2 regions of the Streptomyces sp. WMMC940 genome follow, and region 2 is predicted to be linked to the other one. Evidence: riboswitches for the same ligand, from Rfam matches in the RefSeq annotation. Region 2 holds a riboswitch; the other holds the start of a gene.

Region 1 (5,593 bases), 1.2 Mb from region 2:
GGCGCCACTTGGCATTGGAGCGGCCGGCCTGCTCGGTGGGGTAGAAGTTGATGTCGACGACCCGGTCGAGGAAGGTGACGGCGGTGCGGACGGTGTCGTCCAGCCGCTCCCAGTCGATCACGTCCCCGCCGTCGGCGGCGTCCTGCACCACGAACGCGCCGAGGTTGACCGAGCCGAGGTTGCAGACGGCGGTCTCGCCGTCGTCGGTGACCTCGATGATCTCGGTGCAGAGGTTGGAGGAGTGGACGACGGTGCCGGGCTCCGCGGTCTGGTTGGCGGTGCGGTTGGAGGCGTCCTTGAAGGTCATCCAGCCGTTTCCGGTCTGGGCGAGGGTGCGCATCATGCGCCCGTAGAGCTCACGGGCGGGGATGGTGCGGCGGGCGAGTCCGGCGGCCTCCGCCCTGCGGTAGGCGGCGTCGAAGTCGTCGCCCCACAGGTCCACGAGGTCGGGCACGTCGGCGGGGGAGAACAGCGACCAGTCGGCGTCGGCGTTCACCCGGCGCATGAACTCGTCGGGGATCCAGTGCGCCAGGTTGAGGTTGTGCGTGCGGCGCGCCTCCTCGCCGGTGTTGTCGCGCAGCTCCAGGAACTCCTCGATGTCCGCGTGCCACGTCTCCAGGTAGACACAGGCCGCGCCCTTGCGCCGACCGCCCTGGTTGACGGCCGCCACCGACGAGTCCAGCGTGCGCAGGAAGGGCACGATGCCGTTGGAGTGCCCGTTGGTGCCGCGGATGAGCGAACCGCGGGAGCGGATGCGGGAGTACGACAGCCCGATGCCGCCGGCGTGCTTCGAGAGCCGTGCGACCTGGTGGTAGCGCTCGTAGATGGAGTCCAACTCGTCCAGCGGCGAGTCCAGCAGGTAGCAGGACGACATCTGGGGGTGCCGGGTGCCGGAGTTGAAGAGCGTGGGGGAGGACGGCAGGTAGTCGAGGCGGCTCATCAGCCCGTAGAGGGAGGCCACTTCGTCCAGGGCGCGCAGGGAGTCGTCCTCGGCGAGACCGCAGGCGACGCGCAGCATGAAGTACTGCGGGGTCTCGATGACCTCGCGGGTGATGGGGTGCCGGAGCAGGTAGCGGCTGTAGAGGGTGCGCAGGCCGAAGTAGCCGAAGCGGTCGTCGGCGGCCGGGTCGACCAGCGAGTCGAGGCGCCGGGCGTGGGCCTGGACGAACGCGGCCGTGCGGTCCGCGATCAGCCCCTCGCGGCTTCCCACGGCGATGGAGGCGGAGAACGCGGTCGCTCCCTGCCCGGCGGCCTCCTCCGCGATGGTGAGGGTGAGCAGCCGGGCCGCGAGCCGGGAGTACGCCGGGTCCTCGGAGATCAGGCCGGCGGCCGCCTCCGTGGCCAGTTCGCGCAGTTCGGCCTCGTCCGAGCCCGCGTGCCGGCCCCGGAGGGCGGCGGCGGCGACCCGGCCGGGGTCGGCGTCGGGCAGGTCCGCGGTGAGCTCGGTCAGGGTCCGCAGGAGCGCGGTGCCTGGTCCGTCGGCGAGCTGCGCTGAAGCAGGATCGGGCGGCGCGATGGTCACGGGGTGCTCTCCCTCGCTCGGTTGGGGGCCGGCGGGGCAGGGGCACGGACGCACACCCGGGCAGGGCGGACCGCGTCCACCGGCCTTTTCCGCGAGGCCCGGACGTCTGGGCACCCGGGCCGGAGGGTCCGGGCGCACCGTCGGCAGGTCCTCGGACTCACGGGCGTACGAGGACCTGGATCAGGCCCGCGCACACCGTCACACCGTTGCGGGACAGTTCCGGATTCCCACCGGATTCCCCTGCGGCGACAGCGAGCATGAGCATACATGTGGGGGCGGTGAGTTGCGGAACCCCCCACATGTTGTGTCGTGACCGCTCGAGGCCCGGGCACGGAGACGGGCGGACACGGACGCCCGTCCGGTCCGGGTGTCCGTACGGAGCCGGGCCGCGCCACGGTGCCGTCAGGGCAGCGTGCCCCGCGGGTAAGGCGACGGGCCTCCGCGTTCCCCGGCGGGGAACGCGGAGGCCCGTGTGCGGCCTTCGGCGCGGACGCTCAGCAGCAGCGGAACCCCTTGCGGGGGTCGGCCTCCCGCTCGTCCATGCGGCAGCGTTCGAACTCGCGGCGGGACATGACCTCCGCGTCGGGGTCGTGCGACCGTGCATGGGCCACGTAACGGTCGTACACCGACTCGCCCGAGACCTCGCGCACGTACCAGCGGATCCAGTTCACCGCCCGCCGTACTCCGCCCACCGCAGTCATGGCTCCCACGGTACTCACGCCTTGCCGCTGCCCGCGGCCTCGGAGTCCGCGGCGCCGGCCGACTCGGGGGCCGGGGCGCCGGCGCCGACCGCCGCGAGCTCCGCCTTCTCCTCCCTGGTGGCGAACAGCCCGGCGGGCGCGACCAGTTTGGACTCGACGTACGGGACCTCGGCGAGCCGGACGGTCTCCGGCTTGCTGACCGCCTTGAGGCAGACCCGGCCGGCGTCGGCCAGGACCACCACGATGAGCAGGGCGAACAGTGCGCAGAGCACCCCGTCGACGGTGGAGTTGGTGACGATGGTGTGCATGTCGTCCATCGACTTCGCCGGAGCCAGCACCTCGCCGGAGTCGATGCCCGCCTGGTACTTGTCGCGCTGGGCGAAGAAGCCCACCTTCGGGTCGCCGGAGAAGATCTTCTGCCAGCTGGCGGTGAGGGTGACGGTGGCGTCCCAGGCGAGCGGGACGGCCGTGACCCACGCCCACTTGAGACGTCCGGACTTCACCAGCAGCGTGGTGCAGACGGCCAGGGCGACGGCCGCCAGGAGCTGGTTGGCGATGCCGAAGAGCGGGAAGAGCTGGTTGATTCCACCGAGCGGGTCGTGCACGCCGACCCAGAGGAAGTAACCCCAGCCGCCGACGACGACCGCGCTCGCGAACCAGACGCCCGGCTTCCAACTGACCTGCTTCATCGGCTTGTAGAAGTTGCCCAGCGTGTCCTGGAGCATGAAGCGGCCCACCCGGGTGCCCGCGTCGACCGTGGTGAGGATGAAGAGCGCCTCGAACATGATCGCGAAGTGGTACCAGAACGCCTTCAGCCCGGCGCCGCCGATGACCGCGGAGAAGATCTCCGACATGCCGAGCGCGAAGGTCGGCGCGCCACCGGTGCGGGAGAGCAGTGTCGCCTCCTCCACGTCCTTCGCGGCCTGCGACAGCTGCTCGGGGGTGACGGTGAAGCCGAGGTTTGCGACCGCCTGGGAGGCGGAGTCCACCGTGGTGCCGATGACCCCCGCGGGGGAGTTGATCGCGAAGAACAGCCCCGGGTCGAGGATGCAGGCGCAGATCATGGCCATCACTGCCACGAACGACTCGGTCAGCATCGCGCCGTAGCCGATCATCCGGATCTGCGTCTCCTTCTGGATCATCTTCGGGGTGGTGCCCGAGGAGACCAGGGAGTGGAAGCCGGAGAGGGCGCCGCACGCGATGGTGATGAAGACGAACGGGAACAGCGAGCCGGCGAACACCGGTCCCTGGCCGTTGCCCGCGAACTCGGTGACGGCCGGCATCTTCAGCGTCGGCAGCGCGACGACCACGCCCAGCGCGAGCAGCACGATGGTGCCCACCTTCATGAAGGTGGAGAGGTAGTCGCGCGGCGCCAGGAGCAGCCAGACCGGGAGCACGGAGGCCAGGAATCCGTAGATCACCATCCAGATGACCAGGGTGCCCGGCTCCAGGGTGAAGAAGCCCGCCAGGGAGGAGTCGGCGACCCAGCCGCCCGCGATGATCGCGAGCAGCAACAGCGCGACGCCGACGACCGAGACCTCGGTGACCCTGCCCGGCCGCAGTGTCCGCAGGTAGACGCCCATGAACAGGGCGATCGGGATCGTCATGCCGATGGAGAAGACGCCCCACGGCGAGTGCGCCAGGGCGTTGACGATCACCAGCGCCAGCACCGCCAGCAGGATGATCATGATGGCGAAGACGGCGATCAGGGCCGCGACGCCGCCGAAGGGCCCGATCTCGTCCCGCGCCATCTGGCCGAGCGAACGGCCGTCACGGCGGGTGGAGAAGAACAGCGTGACCATGTCCTGGACGGCACCGGCGAAGATCACGCCGACGATGATCCAGATCGTACCCGGGAGGTAGCCCATCTGGGCGGCGAGGATCGGGCCGACCAGTGGTCCGGCTCCGGCGATCGCCGCGAAGTGGTGGCCGAAGAGCACCCGCCGGTCGGTCGGGTGGAAGTCGACACCGTTGTCGAGCCGTTCCGCGGGGGTGGCGCGGGTCCTGTCGGCCTTGAGGACGCGGTACTGGATGAAGCGCGCGTAGAACCGGTAGCCGATGGCGTACGAGCCGAGCGCGGCCGCCAGCATCCAGACGGCGGAGACCTCCTCGCCCCGCGAGAGGGCGAGCACGCTCCAGCCGGACGCGCCCACCAGTGCGACGAGGACCCAGACTGCGATGGACCGCGGAGTGGTTCTCCGCCGGGTTGTGTTCGATGGTGCCGGCTCGGCCATGGTGTGGCTCCCGTCCCGTCGTGATCACCTGTAACGCGCAGGCAATCTAGGCGACCGTTCCGCCAGCGTCACCCCCGGCTCACATATCGGTACGGCAACGACTGGTGCGAGGAGCGAGGACCCGACGAGTCCCGCAGGCCGCCGCCCCGAGGGCGGCCGGCCCGCGGGGCGGATCGCAGCGGCTTCCAGCGGTGCCCGTGCGGGCGGGGCGTTCAGCCCGCCTCGGGCCGCTGCAGCCTGGCCACGAACTTGTAGCGGTCGCCGCGGTAGACCGATCGGACCCACTCCACGGGCTCGCCGCCGGCGTCCAGCGAGTGCCGGGAGAGCATCAGCATCGGCAGACCGACGTCCGTGCCGAGCAGGCCCGCCTCGCGAGGGGTTGCCAGCGAGGTCTCGATCGTCTCCTCGGCCTCGGCGAGGTGGACGTCGTACACCTCGGACAGCGCGGTGTAGAGCGAGGTGTACTTCACCAGCGACCGCCGTAGCGCGGGGAAGCGCTTCGCCGACAGGTGCGTGGTCTCGATCGCCATCGGTTCGCCGCTCGCCAGCCGGAGGCGCTCGATGCGCAGGACGCGTCCGCCGGGTGCGATGTCCAGCAGTCCGGCGAGCGTGTCGTCGGCCGTCACGTAGCCGATGTCCAGCAGTTGCGACGTGGGCTCCAGGCCCTGCGCCTTCATGTCCTCGGTGTACGAGGTCAGCTGGAGGGCCTGGGAGACCTTGGGCTTGGCGACGAACGTGCCCTTGCCCTGGATGCGTTCCAGCCGCCCCTCGACGACGAGTTCCTGGAGCGCCTGACGCACCGTCGTGCGCGAGGTGTCGAACTCGGCGGCGAGCGTGCGCTCCGGCGGGACGGGCGTGCCGGGCGGCAGCGTCTCCGTCATGTCCAGCAAGTGCCTCTTGAGGCGGTAGTACTTGGGCACGCGCGCGGTCCGGGTCGCCGTCCCGTTCTCCGGCTCGGTGCCGGCCCCGTCCGTGGCCATGGCCTGCCTTCCCGACTCGTGTGGTGCTGCCGTCACCGGCTCCTCCGTTGCTTGCGGCTCACATGGTGGCACGGTCCGGTCACGGGTCGTCGCCCTCCCTCAGGTGTCGGTCCGATAACGGACACGACAGCCCTTCTTATACACCCTTGACACCCC
Region 2 (5,593 bases):
GCTTGGCCTGGGTGCCTTCTCCCGGGTCGTTGACCAGGAACGGGTACACCAGCGGCAGGTCGCCGAGCGCGGCGTCGGGCGCGCAGGCCGCGGACAGCCCGGCGTTCTTGCCGGGCAGCCACTCCAGGTTGCCGTGCTTGCCGAGGTGGACCATCGCGTCCGCGCCGAACCCTCCCCCAGAGCCTTCGGCCTGGGAGGCACCCCCATTCGACTGCGGGGACGCGATCCAGCGGTAGGCGGCGAGGTAGTGGTGCGAGGGCGGCAGATCGGGGTCGTGGTAGATCGCGATCGGGTTCTCGCCGAATCCGCGTGGCGGCTGGATGACGATCAGCAGGTTGCCGCGGCGCAGGGCGGCCAGGACGATGTCGCCCTCCGGGTTGCGGGAGCGGTCCAGGAACATCTCGCCGGGCGCCGGGCCCCAGTGCTCCTCGACGTGCTCGCGCAGTTCCTGCGGCAGGGTCGCGTACCAGCGCTTGTAGTCGGCGGCCGGGATGCGGACCGGGTTCCGGGCGAGCTGCTCCTCCGTGAGCCAGTCCTGGTCGTGGCCGCCGGCCTCGATGAGCGCGCGGATCAGTTCGTCGCCGTCGCCGGACGCCAGGCCGGGGATCTCCTCGGTACCGAAGTCGTAGCCCTCGTCGCGGAGCCGGCGCAGCAGCGCCACGGCGGAGGCCGGGGTGTCGAGGCCGACGGCGTTGCCGATGCGGGAGTGCTTCGTCGGGTACGCGGAGAGGACGAGCGCGAGGCGCTTCTCGGCGTTGGGGATGTGCCGCAGCCGGGCGTGGCGCACGGCGATGCCCGCGACGCGGGCGGCGCGCTCGGGGTCGGCGACGTACGCCGGGAGGCCGTCCTCGTCGATCTCCTTGAACGAGAACGGCACGGTGATGAGGCGACCGTCGAACTCGGGGACGGCGACCTGGCCAGCGGCGTCCAGCGGGGACAGCCCTTCGTCGCTCTCCTCCCAGGCGCTGCGCGGCCCGGTCAGGCACAGGGCCTGCAGCACGGGCACGTCGAGCGAGGCGAGCGCGCCCGCGTCCCACGCCTCGTCGTTCCCTCCGGCCTGGGCCTCGGCGGGTCGGGTGCCGCCGGCGGCGAGGACGGTGGTGACGACGGCGTCGGCGTCGCGGAGCCGTTCCAGCAGCTCCGGCTCGGGGGCGCGCAGCGAGGCGACGTAGAGCGGGAGGGCCCGGCCGCCGGCGTCCTCGACGGCGTCGCACAGGGCGCCGACGAAGGCGGTGTTGCCGCTCATGTGGTGGGCCCGGTAGTAGAGCACGGCGACGACCGGGCCGCTGTCGCGACGCGGGGTGCGCTCCAGCTCGCCCCACGTGGGGGCGGGCGCGGGCGGTGCGAAGCCGTGGCCGGTGAGCAGGACGGTGTCCGACAGGAACCGGGCGAGCTGCTCCAGGTTGTCCGGGCCGCCGTGGGCGAGGTAGGCGTGGGCCTCGGCCGCGATGCCGATGGGGACGGTGGACGTCTCCATCAGCTGGGCGTCCGGGGCCTGTTCGCCGGTGAGGACGACCACCGGCCGGCCCTGCGCCGACAGCGCGTCGAGGCCCTCCTGCCAGGCGCGGACACCGCCGAGGAGGCGCACGACGACCAGATCGATGCCGTCGAGGAGCTCGGGGAGCCGGTCGAGTGGGAGGCGGGAGGGGTTCCCGAAGCGGTACCGGACCGGGCCCTCGGCGGCGCGGGCGCTGAGCAGGTCGGTGTCGGAGGTCGACAGCAGCAGGATCGTCGCGTGCGTCATCGCGTGCGCAGGCCTTCCTCGGGGTTTCCGCGCCCCGGGTGGTCGTGGTCGGCGGGAGTTCCTGACTCACCGGACCCCGTCGCCGGGACCCGGTTCACAGTGGCGGGACCGCGCCGGATTCCCACCGGGCTTCCTCCCTAGGGCCCTGGGACCCTGTGCCGTTCTGCATAGTAGAGGCTGCGGCCCGCCGGCAGGGCGGCCACCTGGAAGGACGTGGGTATGCTCGCCGCCATGCCGCCCACACCCACAACACCCCCGGACCGGGGCGAACCCCGCATACGGGACCGGAGTGACGCCTGCCCGGGCGCGCTGCGGCTGCATGCGGCGGACGACGGGCGGCTGGCCCGACTCCGCCTTCCCGGCGGTTTGCTGACCGAGCATCAGCTGCGTGTGCTGGCCACCGCGGCCGAGCGACTGGGCGACGGGGCTCTGAGCGTCACCTCCCGGGGGAACGCCGAGCTGCGCGGCCTGGCGGACGGCTGCGGGGCGGAACTGGCGGAACTGCTGCGTGACGCCGGGCTGCTGCCCGCCGAGGCCCATGAGCGGGTGCGCAACGTCGTGGCCTCGCCGCTGGCCGGACTGGACGGACTCGGCAGCGCCGACGTGCAGTTGTGGGCCCGGGAGCTGGACGCCCTGCTGTGCGCGAGCGACCGGGCGGCGAGGCTCTCGGGCCGGTTCCTGTTCGCCCTGGACGACGGCCGGGGCGATGTCGCCGGACTCGGCGCGGATGTGACGTTGCTCGCAGGGACGGACGGGCGCGCGGTGCTGCGGGTCGGGCGCCACGCCTTCCGTGTACGTGCCACCGACGCCGCACGCGCGGCGCTCGCCGCGGCGGAGGCGTTCCTGACCGCGGCCGCCGGGGCGGGCACGGGCGCGTGGCGCGTGCGGGAGCTGCCGGAGGGGCAGGACATCGACGTGGACGGGTGGCTGGTGCGAGCGGGGGTGGCGGCGGAACCGCTCCCCCTCCTCACCGGAACGGAATGCTCCACCCCGGATCCGGCCCCGGGCCCGCCTGTGGATCGGCCCGAGGGGCCCGGCACCGGACCGCTGCCCGGTGTCGTGGAGGGACCGGACGGCTGGACCGTGTCCGTCGCCGCTCCACTCGGTCGGCTCACCGTCGCGCAACTGCGGCAGCTGCTGCCGGCGCCCGCGGACGAGGTGCGGCTGACCCCGTGGCGCGGGGTCGTCGTGCCGGGGTTCGCGGACCGCGGCACGGCGCGGGCGCGGCTCGACACCCTCGGGCGGGCGGGTCTCGTCACCGGCACCGACTCGCCCTGGTGGGGGGTGGGCGCGTGCACCGGCCGGCCCGGATGCGCCAAGTCCCTGGCCGACGTGCGGGCCGACGTGACCCCCGGCCGGGGCGGCCTGCCCGTGTACTGGTCGGGCTGCGAGCGGCGCTGCGGCCGTCCGCAGGGGGAGTACGTGGACGTCGTGGCCACCGGGGACGGCGCGTACCGGGTGACCGCGCACGGCACTTCCGTACCCGTGCCGTCCCGCGCCGAGCTCGAAGGCACCATCGCCACAGCCCGAACCCGTACGACGAAATGAGCGACAAGACCGTGTTCGACTACGAGAAGGACGGCGCGGAGATCTACCGCCAGTCCTTTGCCACGATCCGCGCAGAGGCCGCGCTCGACGCGCTCCCGGCCGACGTCGGCCAGGTCGCGGTGCGGATGATCCACGCCTGCGGCATGGTCGACCTCGTCCGCGACCTCGCGTACTCGCCCGGGGTGGTGGCCCGGGCCCGAGAGGCGCTGCGCTCAGGGGCCCCGATCCTGTGCGACGCGCAGATGGTCGCCAGCGGCGTCACCCGCAAGCGGCTGCCCGCGGGCAACGAGGTGATCTGCACGCTGTCCGAGCCGTCCGTGCCGGAACTGGCCGCACGGCTCGGCACGACCCGCAGCGCCGCCGCGCTCGAACTGTGGCGGGACCGCCTCGAAGGCTCCGTGGTCGCCGTCGGCAACGCCCCCACCGCGCTCTTCCGGCTGCTGGAGATGATCGACGAGGGAGCGCCCCGCCCGGCCGCCGTCATCGGCGTGCCGGTGGGCTTCATAGGCGCGGCCGAGTCCAAGGACGCCCTCGCCGCGCACGGGGGTGGTCCGGAGTACCTGGTGGTGCGCGGCCGGCGCGGCGGCAGCGCCATGGCCGCGGCCGCGATCAACGCGATGGCGAGTGAGGCGGAGTGAGCACACAGCGGACCGGAAGGCTGTACGGCGTCGGGCTCGGCCCCGGGGACCCGTCGCTGATGACGCTCCGGGCGGCCCGGGTCGTCGCGGAGGCGGACGTCGTGGCGTACCACTGCGCCCGGCACGGCCGTTCCATCGCCCGCTCGATCGTGGCGGAGCACCTGCGCCCCGACCACATCGAGGAGCGGCTGATGTACCCGATCACCGTCGAGACCACCGACCACCCCGGCGGCTACCGGGGGGCGCTCGACGACTTCTACGAGGAGGCCGCGGCCACGCTCGCGGCGCATCTCGACGCCGGGCGGACGGTGGCCGTGCTCGCGGAGGGCGATCCGCTCTTCTACGGCTCCTACCAGCACATGCACAAGCGGCTCGCCCATCGGTACCCGACCGAGGTGATCCCCGGCGTGACCTCGGTGAGCGCGGCGGCCGCGCGGCTCGGGGAGCCGCTGTGCGAGGCGGAGGAGGTGCTGACGATCGTCCCGGGCACACTGCCCGAGGAGGAGCTGGCGGCCCGTCTCGCCGCCACCGACTCGGCGGTGGTGATGAAGCTCGGCCGGACCTTCCCCGCCGTGCGGCGGGCACTGGAGCGGGCGGGCCGGCTGGAGGACGCGCGCTACGTGGAGCGGGCCACGATGGCCGGCGAGCGCACGGAGCGGCTGGCGGAGGTGGACCCGGAGTCGGTGCCGTACTTCTCGGTGGCGGTGCTGCCGAGCCGGATCGACGAGGTGCGGCCGGAGGCGCGGCCCCGGGGCGAGGTCGTCGTCGTGGGCACCGGACCGGCCGGGCCGCTGTGGCTGACGCCCGAGACCCGCGGCGCGCTCGCCGCCGCCGACGACCTGGTCGGCTACACGACCTATCTGGACCGGGTGCCGGTGCGGGCGGGGCAGCGCCGCCACGGCTCGGACAACAAGGTGGAGTCCGAGCGGGCGGAGTTCGCCCTCGACCTCGCCCGGCGCGGCCGCCGGGTGGCCGTGGTGTCGGGCGGCGACCCCGGGATCTTCGCCATGGCCACGGCCGTGCTGGAGGTCGCGGCGCAGGAGCCGTACGCGGACGTGCCCGTGCGCGTGCTGCCGGGCCTCACCGCGGCGAATGCCGCCGCGGCGCGCGCCGGGGCACCGTTGGGGCACGACTACGCCACCATCTCCCTCTCCGACCGGCTGAAGCCGTGGGAGGTCATCGCGGAGCGGCTGACGGTGGCGGCCCGTGCCGATCTCGTCCTGGCCCTCTACAACCCCGGTTCACGCAGCCGGACCTGGCAGGTCGCCAAGGCCCGTGAACTGCTGCTCGGCCACCGCGCTCCGGACACCCCGGTCGTCGTCGCGCGCGATGTGGGCGGTCCGGAGGAGAGCGTGCGGATCGTGCGGCTCGGCGAACTCGACCCGTCGGTGGTGGACATGAGGACCCTGCTGCTGGTCGGCTCGTCGCAGACCCGTACGGTGCGCCGCGGTTCGGGCGAGGAGATCGTCTGGACCCCGCGGACGTACCCGGATCCGGACACCGCACACGTACCCGTGGACGACTCGGCACTGGAGTGAGACCGCGCCGGGCGAGGTCCGGCGGGGGAACGGGATTCGAAGGCGGCGGAGGCTCGGGGCCGGTTCGGGTCCGGGCCCAGGTCCGGTACCGCCCGGTGCCGGTCCGCCGGTACCGCCCGGGTCCG

Evidence for each region. Region 2 has a riboswitch for cobalamin ahead of cobN (cobaltochelatase subunit CobN). Riboswitches for the same ligand answer to the same signal wherever they lie in the genome.
Region 1: linked by a shared signal. The riboswitch ahead of O7595_RS10505 (ribonucleoside-diphosphate reductase subunit alpha) and the one ahead of cobN (cobaltochelatase subunit CobN) in region 2 are both predicted to bind cobalamin.

What each region holds. Positions count from the first base shown of each region.
Region 1 covers NZ_JAPZBC010000001.1:2,422,629-2,428,221, reverse strand. The annotation lists gene O7595_RS10505 (ribonucleoside-diphosphate reductase subunit alpha) at 1-1,522, opposite strand, end outside; cobalamin riboswitch at 1,648-1,787, opposite strand; gene O7595_RS10500 (YbdD/YjiX family protein) at 2,017-2,223, opposite strand; gene O7595_RS10495 (carbon starvation CstA family protein) at 2,238-4,457, opposite strand; gene O7595_RS10490 (GntR family transcriptional regulator) at 4,670-5,437, opposite strand.
Region 2 covers NZ_JAPZBC010000001.1:3,611,225-3,616,817, forward strand. The annotation lists gene cobN (cobaltochelatase subunit CobN) at 1-1,744, opposite strand, end outside; cobalamin riboswitch at 1,782-1,918, opposite strand; gene O7595_RS15860 (hypothetical protein) at 1,976-3,292, shown strand; gene O7595_RS15865 (precorrin-8X methylmutase) at 3,289-3,930, shown strand; gene O7595_RS15870 (precorrin-2 C(20)-methyltransferase) at 3,927-5,468, shown strand.